3 regions of the Exiguobacterium oxidotolerans JCM 12280 genome follow, and region 3 is predicted to be linked to each of the others. Evidence: predicted binding sites of a transcription regulator. Region 3 holds the regulator's gene; each other region holds the start of a gene.
What was found. Region 3 encodes Rex, which represses fermentation and respiration genes when NADH is low (regulators of the CRP and FNR family bind a similar motif). Its sites were predicted from a motif close to TTGTGAAATATTTCACAA; they were not measured.
Positions count from the first base shown of each region.

Region 1: P403_RS0102825 (cytochrome ubiquinol oxidase subunit I) is a predicted target of Rex. The motif match lies at 1,699-1,716, and genes of this name have one in related genera.
Region 2: adhE (bifunctional acetaldehyde-CoA/alcohol dehydrogenase) is a predicted target of Rex. The motif match lies at 874-891, and genes of this name have one in related genera.

Region 1 covers NZ_JNIS01000001.1:533,646-537,019, reverse strand. The annotation lists gene P403_RS0102835 (LysR family transcriptional regulator) at 1-502, shown strand, start outside; gene P403_RS0102830 (N-acetyldiaminopimelate deacetylase) at 486-1,598, shown strand; gene P403_RS0102825 (cytochrome ubiquinol oxidase subunit I) at 1,833-3,221, shown strand; gene P403_RS0102820 (cytochrome d ubiquinol oxidase subunit II) at 3,234-3,374, shown strand, end outside.
Region 2 covers NZ_JNIS01000001.1:2,885,518-2,888,891, forward strand. The annotation lists gene P403_RS0114720 (Na+/H+ antiporter family protein) at 1-9, opposite strand, end outside; gene P403_RS0114725 (beta-class carbonic anhydrase) at 152-703, opposite strand; gene adhE (bifunctional acetaldehyde-CoA/alcohol dehydrogenase) at 1,036-3,374, shown strand, end outside.
Region 3 covers NZ_JNIS01000001.1:1,293,616-1,296,989, forward strand. The annotation lists gene P403_RS16655 (hypothetical protein) at 161-319, opposite strand; tRNA gene P403_RS0106525 (tRNA-Ala) at 492-564, opposite strand; gene tatC (twin-arginine translocase subunit TatC) at 672-1,451, opposite strand; gene P403_RS0106535 (twin-arginine translocase TatA/TatE family subunit) at 1,459-1,665, opposite strand; gene P403_RS0106540 (redox-sensing transcriptional repressor Rex) at 1,665-2,324, opposite strand; gene P403_RS0106545 (ABC-F family ATP-binding cassette domain-containing protein) at 2,493-3,374, shown strand, end outside.

The sequences.
Region 1 (3,374 bases), 760 kb from region 3:
TGAAATGATGCGGCATATGCTCGAAGAACATTTCCATATCGGCATCATTCGAGGTAATCCGGACTGGAAGGGCGTCAAGGAACGGTTGTTCTCAGACCCGCTCTATCTTGTTGATAGTGAGTTGACGACGCTTGAACAGTTGCGTAAGACGGACCGACCATTCATTCAGTTCAAGAGTGATTCGACATATTATCAAGAAATCCTTGAATGGTGGCAAGATCGTTTTTCAAGCCCGCCTGCTCGAACACTCGTCGTCGACCAAATCGAAACGTGTAAGCAAATGGCGTTACATGGGATTGGTTTCGCGATTTTACCAGAGTCGACGATTCAAGAATCGAGTGAAGTGATGCAGATTCCGTTGAAGACCTCTTCGGGTAAAGTACTGAAACGCGATACATGGATTTTATCGACCGAATCCATGCTTGAGTTAAAACAAGTCCAAGCCTTTTGGGACATCGTAAAAGAAGAAGGAGGAAGTCAGTCAGATGGAATACGCGATTGAAATGCGAAGAGAACTTCATAAAATACCGGAACTAGGGTTCAAGGAGTTCAAGACGCAAGCCTTTATTTTAAATCAGATTCGCTCTTATCCTGAAGACCGTGTCAGCTACGATACGTTTGAGACAGGTGTTTTCGTTCGTGTTAAAGGGTTGACCGGAAATCGAACAATCGGTTACCGCGCAGATATCGATGGTTTGCCGATCGAAGAAGCGACGGGTCTGCCTTTTGGTTCGGAGCATGCTGGAATGATGCACGCCTGTGGGCATGACGTCCATGCGTCAATTGCATTAGGTCTGCTTCGCCGTCTTGTCGAGTTACCAATCATGGATGACGTCGTCTTCTTATTCCAACCGGCAGAAGAAGGTCCGGGTGGAGCGGAACCGATGATTAAAAGTCCGTTATTTGAAAAATATCGTCCGAGTGAAATGTATGGTCTCCATGTGGCGCCTGAATATCCGGTCGGGACAATTGCGAGTCGTCCTGGCGTCCTTTTCGCCAGTGCACGGGAAGTTCATATCACAATTTATGGTCAAAGTGGTCATGCTGCTTTTCCTCATTTGACGGTCGATACGGTCGTTGCTCAGGCTGCGCTCATCATGCAACTGCAAACAATCGTCAGTCGATCAATCAATCCGATGAATTGTAGTGTCATCACGATTGGCAAGGTCGATGCAGGGATTCGGGAGAATGTCATTGCCGGTCGAGCTGTTCTAGATGGAACGATGCGCGCGTTGAACGGCACTGATATGGAAAAATTAGAAGAACGGGTCCGTGATATCGTTCGTGGAATTGAAGCGTCATTTGGCGTGAAAATTGATTTGCAATTCGGAAACCGCTATTACGAAGTCGTTAATGATCAAAACGTCGTCGACAAATTTTCTTCATTCGTTAAGATGAATGCAAATTATGTTGAATGCGATGCTGCGATGACGGGTGAAGACTTTGGATTCATGTTAAAAGAAGTCCCAGGCATGATGTTTTGGCTTGGAATCGATAATCCAACATCCGGCTTACATCAGCCGACGTTAAATCCGGATGAAGAGGCGATTCCGTTTGTGATTAATTTACTGGATCATTACTTCCGTGAATATGTGTAAACTGTATGAATCGTAAAAAGACTGTGGAAATGCCCTTTACTTCGTTTAAAATTGAAGTAAAGGGTTTTCATTTAGCGGTAACCTCTAGTTTTCGAACGTTTTGTGAAGAAAATCACGAATAGATGTGAACAATTTGTTACATCAAACATTTAGAACAGACACAAAGGGTTATGTTCTCTATGATACGGATATAAACATATATAGAAGTACGTTTAGGAAGAGGGGGGCACACACATGTTCAATGATCCAGTTATGCTCAGTCGATTATTGACAGGGCTCACATTAGCATTTCACATCATTTTTGCAACGATTGGTGTAGGAGTTCCGTTGATGGTACTCGCAGCCGAGTACATTGGAATTAAACGAAAAGATCCAGATTATATTCTTTTAGCACGACGCTGGACGCGCGGTTATATCGTAACGGTAGCGGTCGGAGTCGTTACGGGGACGGCAATCGGATTACAATTATCGCTCTTATGGCCTTCATTAATGCAAGTAGCCGGACAGACGATTGCTTTGCCACTCTTCATGGAAACATTCGCCTTCTTCTTTGAAGCGATCTTCCTTGGGATTTACTTGTACACATGGGATCGCTTTAAAAATCCGTGGTTACACTGGTTAATCGGGATTCCGGTCGTCATCGGAGCGACGGCGTCGGCCTTCTTCATCACGACGGTCAACTCGTTCATGAACTCGCCGGAAGGGTTTAAAATCGTCAACGGAACATTGACACAAATCGAACCATTGAAAGCGATGTTCAATACGGCAACGCCAACAAAAGCGACGCACGTCATCGTCTCGGCTTACTTGACGGTTGCCTTCATCTTAGCAGCTATCGCGGCGTTCCATCTCTTGCGTAAGAAAACACTGTCCGCAGCCGAGACGGCGTATCACAAAAAAGCACTTCGTCTGACAGTCATGGCTGGATTGATTTTCGCCTTCTCGACAGCGCTCGTCGGTGATTTTTCAGGAAAGTACCTTGCGAAATATCAACCTGAAAAATTAGCAGCAGCGGAGTGGCATTTTGAAACGACAAATGAAGCAGAACTGATTTTCGGTGGGATTTTAGATGAGCAAGAAGATGGTAGTTATGACATCAAAGGTGCGGTTAAGATTCCGTACGCCTTGTCAATTCTTGCAGGCGGGGCACCAGATACAGAAGTCATCGGTCTAAATGAATTTGCGAAAGAAGACCAAGCGCCTTTATTCGTCCACTATTTCTTCGATATCATGGTATCGATCGGGATGTATTTAGCAGCGATTTCCGCCTTGTTCATACTCGCATTCCGACTGAAGAAGTTAAACCCGTATAATAAGTGGTTATTGCGTGGTATTTTCATTGGTGGACCACTCGCCATCGTTTCGATTGAAGCAGGTTGGATGTATGCGGAAATCGGACGTCAACCATGGACGCTATATGGTATTATGAGAACGGCTGACGCAGCGACGACATCTACTGCGGTCGGACCGATGCTGATTCTATTCAGCATGTTGTACCTCTTACTTGGTACGATTTGTACAGTCGTATTGCTCCGTATGTTTAAAAATAATCCTGTCGGTAAAGAACTCGCAGACGATCACCATACTCGCGGTGAAGCGATGTTTGCGGACGATAAAGAATAAGGAGGGAACGAGTTGGACATTCAAACACTAGGAATAACCGTACTTTGGACGTTCCTCTATGGATATCTCATCGTTGCCTCAATTGACTTCGGTGCTGGATTTTACGCATTTTACTCGAAATATACAAAACGAGATCATTTGACGAATCGATTG
Region 2 (3,374 bases), 1.6 Mb from region 3:
ATTGAACATAACTTTAAAACCACACTTTCTTTTGGTATCACTGTACTATACTAAAGTATCATACAGACCGTTCTTTTTGCTGTCAAGAAAAAAACATGAAAAGGCACGACCGGTGTCGGTCGTGCCTCCTTTCTACTATATAAAGACAGGTTTAGCAATCGACGCGGTCGAGTTTCCCTGTCCCTGGGTCGATGACGAGTCCATGGACGTTTGTGCCGGGTGGTAATAACGGATGGTTTTTAATTAAACCAACGGAATGGCCAACGTTTTCTTCGACTGACGTGAATCCACGTAACCATTGCTGTAAGTCGACACCGGAGGCTTCGAGTGTCTTTAAGACTTGTTGATTGATGCCGCGTCCTTCCATCTCGGCAATCATCTTCGCCGGATCAATTGTACTCATGCCGCAGTCGTGGTGACCGATGACGATGACTTCTTCTGCACCGAGTGCATAAAGCGCAACGAGAATCGAGCGCATGACGGAACCGAATGGATGCGAGAGGACGGCCCCTGCATTTTTAATGATCTTCGCATCGCCGTTTTTGAGACCGAGCGCGTGCGGGAGGAGTTCCGTCAAGCGGGCATCCATACACGTTAAGATCACGACCTTTTTATCAGGGAATTTATCCGAGATGAATTGTTCGTATTGTTTTTCTTCGACGAATTGTTCGTTGAACGCAAGCATTTGATTGACGATTGTCATAAAACTTCCTCCTTCAAAACAAATAAATATGTATCTTTTAATAGATTACACGATGTTTTGTCCGTCAGACAAGCAAAGAAAATAGGTGCTGTGAGAAAAGTCACAGGCAAGGAATTCAAAAAGGATGCCTTGTCCGACAACACCTTTTGAGAATGAGAGCGTTTTCAATGATGTGAAATAGTTCACAGGATGGTCATGCACAAATCATCAAAAAGGCGGTATGATTGATTTGTGAAGGAAAGCACAAACTATTGAATATCAGCTTGGCATTCCTAACATCTAGTAGGGAAATGCAGACTCAGATTCGTTCCAAAATAGGGAGGAAACCTAACATGGCTGTCAAAGAAAAAATCAAACAAGACGTATCACCTGTCGAACAAACGATCAATAAAATCGTCGCAAAAGGTCAAACCGCATTACAAGAATTATTAACATTTGATCAAGAGAAAATCGATACGATCGTCCGTGACATGGCGCTTGCCGGTCTCGAACGTCACGTTGAACTGGCACGACTCGCCGTAGAAGAAACAGGACGTGGTGTCTTTGAAGATAAAATGATTAAAAATATGTTTGCGACGGAATATATCTATAACAGTCTCCGTGAAGAAAAAACGGTCGGTATCTTAGAAGAAGATGTTCAAAACGGTATCACGTACATCGCGGAACCGGTCGGTGTCGTCTGTGGCGTCACACCTGTGACGAATCCGACATCAACGACGATGTTCAAAGCGTTGATCGCGATTAAAACACGAAACCCGATCGTGTTCGCCTTCCACCCGTCAGCGCAAAACTGTTCACTCGAAGCTGCAAAAACATTACGCGATGCTGCCGTCAAAGCGGGTGCACCAAAAGATTGTATCCAGTGGGTCGAACAACCGTCACTCGAAGCAACAAAAGTCTTGATGAACCATACGGATATCGCGATGGTTCTTGCGACCGGCGGAGCCGGCATGGTCAAATCAGCCTATTCAACAGGTAAGCCGGCACTCGGTGTCGGACCAGGGAACGTTCCATGTTACATCGAAAAAACAGCGAAAATCAAACGTGCCGTCAGTGACCTTGTCCTTTCAAAAACGTTTGATAACGGAATGATTTGTGCATCGGAGCAAGCGGTCATCATCGATCAGGAAATCTACGCGGAAGTTCGTGCGGAGATGGAAGCACTCGGTTGCTATTTCTGTACAGCAGATGAGAAAAAACGTCTCGAAGCGCTCGTCATCAAAACCGATACATGTGCCGTCAATGCCGACATCGTCGGGAAACCGGCAACCTGGATCGCAGCAAAAGCCGGCATCGACGTCCCGAGCAACACTGTCATGCTTGTCGCAGAACTTGAAAAAGTCGGCTCAGAAGAACCACTCTCACACGAAAAACTAAGCCCTGTCCTTGGTGCGTATAGCGTCCAGTCAACAGAAGATGCGTTCCATGTTGCTGAACGGATGCTTGAAATCGGTGGACTCGGTCATACGGCAGTCATCCATACGACGAATGACGACTTGATGACGGCGTTCGGAATGCGGATGAAAGCCTGCCGGATTCTCGTCAACAGCCCATCAGCACACGGCGGGATTGGTGATCTGTATAACGAATTGACGCCATCACTGACACTCGGTTGCGGATCGTACGGGAAAAACTCCGTCTCTGAAAACGTAACGGCGAAACATTTACTCAATGTCAAAAAGGTGGCGAGACGACGCGTGAACATGCAGTGGTTCAAAGTACCGGAAAAGATTTTCTTTGAAAAAAATTCAGTCCAATACTTGAAATCGATTCAAGATGTCTCACGTGCGTTGATCGTCACCGATCAAGCGATGGTCGAGTTCGGCTACGCGGATAAAGTCATCCGCAACTTACCGGCAGGCGTCAGCTACCGGATCTTTGACCAAGTCGAACCGGATCCATCGGTAACGACCGTTCAAGTCGGAGCGCAAGCGATGCGCGATTTTAAACCAGACTTAATCATCGCCCTTGGTGGCGGATCAGCGATGGATGCAGCGAAAGGCATGTGGCTCTTCTACGAGCAACCGAACGAAACGTTCTCGAACTTACGTCAAAAATTCCTCGATATCCGGAAACGGGCCTATAAATTCCCGGCGCTCGGTAACAAAGCGAAGTTCGTCGCGATTCCGACGACATCCGGTACAGGCTCTGAAGTCACACCGTTCACCGTCATCACGGATAAAGAGAAAAACGTCAAGTATCCGATTGCTGACTATGCGTTAACACCAGACGTCGCAATCGTTGATCCGGAATTCGTCATGACGGTCCCGGCATCAATCACGGCGGATACCGGAATGGACGTCCTGACCCACGCGACAGAAGCTTTCGTCTCCGTCCTCGCGAACGACTACACGGATGGACTGGCGTTAAAAGCAATCAAGATGATTTTCGACTACTTACCACGCGCTTATGCGAATGGTGACGATGCCGAAGCGCGCGAAAAAGTTCACAATGCCTCAACGATGGCCGGCATGGCGTTCGCCAATGCTTTCCTCGGGATTAACCACTCGATCGCACACAAAATCGGTGGGGAGTTCCACACGCCACATGGTCGGACGAATGCAATTCTAATGCCACACGTCATCCGCTACAATGCAGCGAAACCGACGAAACTCGCTTCGTTCCCGAAATATGAATCATTCATCGCCGATGAACGGTACGCAGAAATCGC
Region 3 (3,374 bases):
TTCAAACTCTATTTCGCTAGTGTAACGGTGTAATCAAAAAATACCAGCCATGTCACAAGCGAACTGCCACACGTTTCTCTCCGTTGTTCTATACTGTCATATACTTACATTTTACCAGTTATGTTTCAAAAAAAAAGAAACTTCCTTAAAAAAGGAGTTTCTAGGCCGATACTTGGATGATGAGATAGATGACACTATACGCAACAATTGCTAACGGAATCAGTGCGACACCAATCAACCAACCGTTCTTATCCCGGATTCCGAGATACAGAACAAGACAGCCGACGATGAAAGCAATTAACGTCGTAAATGGATTCATAATGCTTCCCCCTCTTGATTACCTATTAAGAAATTTCCCATTCCCTCAAAAGGATAAACACAGAAAACGACTTCAATCGGTTCATCACCCTCATACGTGTCGCAAGCTCTATTTTTATCATCACCGCTATCACAAAAAAACATCACTCGGCAAATGCCAAGTGATGTACATATGGAGACTATCGGGCTCGAACCGACGACCTTTTGGCTGCCAGCCAAACGCTCTCCCAGCTGAGCTAAGCCCCCTCGTATTCTTGTAATCAGTATAAACCATATCGATTCACTTTTTCAATATAAAAATAGCGCTTCCAATTAAAAACCCCTCAGGCGCCGAAACGTCTAAGAGGCTACTGTTACTTATTCAACTCACGCATCAAATCCGCTTGCCGTTCAAGCTCGGCTTGTTGCTCAAGAATCAGTACTTTTTTGTAAGTCCGGGCTGAAATCATGATGCTGATTTCATAAAGAACGAACAACGGTACCGAAATCATCAAATGTGACGTCACATCTGGTGGAGAGATTAAAGCCGCGATGACGAACAGCGCAAAGTACGCGTATTTCCGATTTTTCCGCATGAACAATGGCGTCACGAGTCCAAGACGAGTCAAGAACATCGTCACGACCGGCAGTTGGAACAAAATACCGAACGGAATCGTCAGCCGTATTAAGAAACTGAAATAGTTTTCGACCCCGATGACTTGCTCGATGCCGAGCTCTTGCCCAAGTTCCGTCGATACTTTGAGTAGAAACGGAAGTAACCAAAAATAAGAGAACGCGATTCCGGACAAAAATAAGAAAAACGTGACCGGAATATACGTCAAGGTCGCTTTCTGTTCCTGTTCGAATAAACCGGGTCGGATGAACGCCCATAGCTGGTACATCCAAAATGGTGAAGCCAGGACGACCGCGATGATGAACGCTAAATTCAAGTACAGCATCAAGGGGTCGGCCACATTAAAGGCATTCAGTCCGATGCCGAGCTCTTTCAGGTCCGACTGCAAAAAACGCACGAGCGGCCGGACGAGCGGAAAGGCCGCAGCGAACAAGACAACGACGATGATGAGTGACCAGACGATCCGCTTGCGCAACTCGTCTAGATGCGATGTCACACTCTGTTCTTGATCAATCGCCATAATTTAATCACTTCTCTTTCGATTCATCCTTGTTGTCTTTATCATCGTCCATGATGCCGTGTGTCGCACTCTTGAACTCTTTTAACGTCTGACCGGCAGCACGACCGAGCTCCGGCAATTTTTTCGGTCCGAAGATGATCAACGCGACGGCGCCGATCAAGGCGATGCTTCCTGCTCCCATAAATCCGACGGTTAACGGAATAAGGTTTTCCATTATGATTTCACTCCTTCAGCTGATTGCGAATAATGCTTCATGAAATAAACTAGTGACTGCAACTCGATCGACAAATCGATGTGATGGACCCGAACGTGGGCCGGTACGTTCAACCGCGCCGGTGTAAAGTTTAGGATTCCGGTCACACCATACTCAACTAACTCATCCGCTACTGACTGCGCGAACTGGGATGGGACCGTCAAGATGGCGACATCAACCTTGTTCGCTTCGATTTGCTCTTTCATGTCAGAGACATGATAGATAGGAACGTCTTGCGTCGTTGTTCCGACCTTATTTTCGTCCGCATCAAACGCAATGACTATCCGAGTACTATTATTCTTTAAAAAGTTATAATTTGCAAACGCCGTTCCGAGATGCCCGACCCCGACAAGTGCCACATTCGTGACTTCATCCTGGTTGAGTGTCTTTCGGAAAAACGTCAATAGATGTTGTACGTTGTAACCGTATCCTTTTTTCCCTAACGCCCCAAAGTAGGAAAAATCACGGCGGATCGTCGCTGAGTCGACTTTGACCGCTTCACTGAGCTCTGCTGAAGAGACGCGCAGCTTGCCTGAGTTATAAAGACTCTGAATGAAACGATAATATAACGGCAGTCGTTTCGCCGTCGCTTGTGGTATTTTTGTGTCTGGCCCATTCATACTGCAGTTCCCCCTTCGGCCACGTTCTGACGTGGCACCCAAATCAATGCAAAGAATTCTATTCTCTTTGATTGTAAACCACTTCACATAGACTAACAAATAATATATTCCACGGGACTCCTGCGTTTTTTTCATGATAGACTAAAGGGTGGAAGGATGGATGTTTTTATGATTCTCTTACAAGTGAACCAACTATCAAAATCATTCGGTGTTGAGCCGATTTTAGACAATATTAAACTCGAAGTGCAGGAGCGGGACCGGATTGCGCTCGTCGGACGAAATGGTGCCGGAAAATCGACACTTTTAAAAATCATCGCTGGAGAGCTTAGTCATGACTCTGGTGAGATCATGAAGAGTAAGGAAGTGAAAATCGGTTACCTCGCCCAGGACAGTGGTCTTGAGTCGAATGAAACGATCTGGAACGAGATGTTGACCGTGTTCGAGCACCTGCAAGAGCAGGAACGTTCGCTCCGTCGGATGGAGATCGAGATGGGGATGGACCATATCTTAAATGATGCTGTTGCTTACGACCGTCTGTTAAAAACATACGATCAGGCCCAACATGACTTCTCGGACGCCGGTGGTTACCAGTTCGAAGCCAATATCCGCTCCGTCCTGCACGGGATGCGTTTTTATCCGGACGATTATTCACGCCGGATCCAGACGCTATCCGGTGGACAACGGACGCGACTCGCACTGGCGAAGATGTTGCTTCAGGCACCTGAGCTGTTAATCCTTGACGAGCCGACGAACCACCTCGACATCGATACACTCTCTTGGCTCGAAAGTTACCTGGCCGGTTACCGTGGAGCGGTCTTGATCGTCTCCCATGACCGTTACTTCCTCGACCAGGTCGTCAACGTCGTTTATGAATTGTCACGGAACGTCTGTCGGAAGTTTACCGGCAACTACACAAAATACTTGGAACAAAAAGCAGCACTCTACGAACAAGAGATGAAGCAGTTCGAACAGCAACAGGAAGACATCGCGAAGATGCAAGACTTTATCCAGCGTAACATCGCACGGGCGACGACGACGAAACGCGCACAA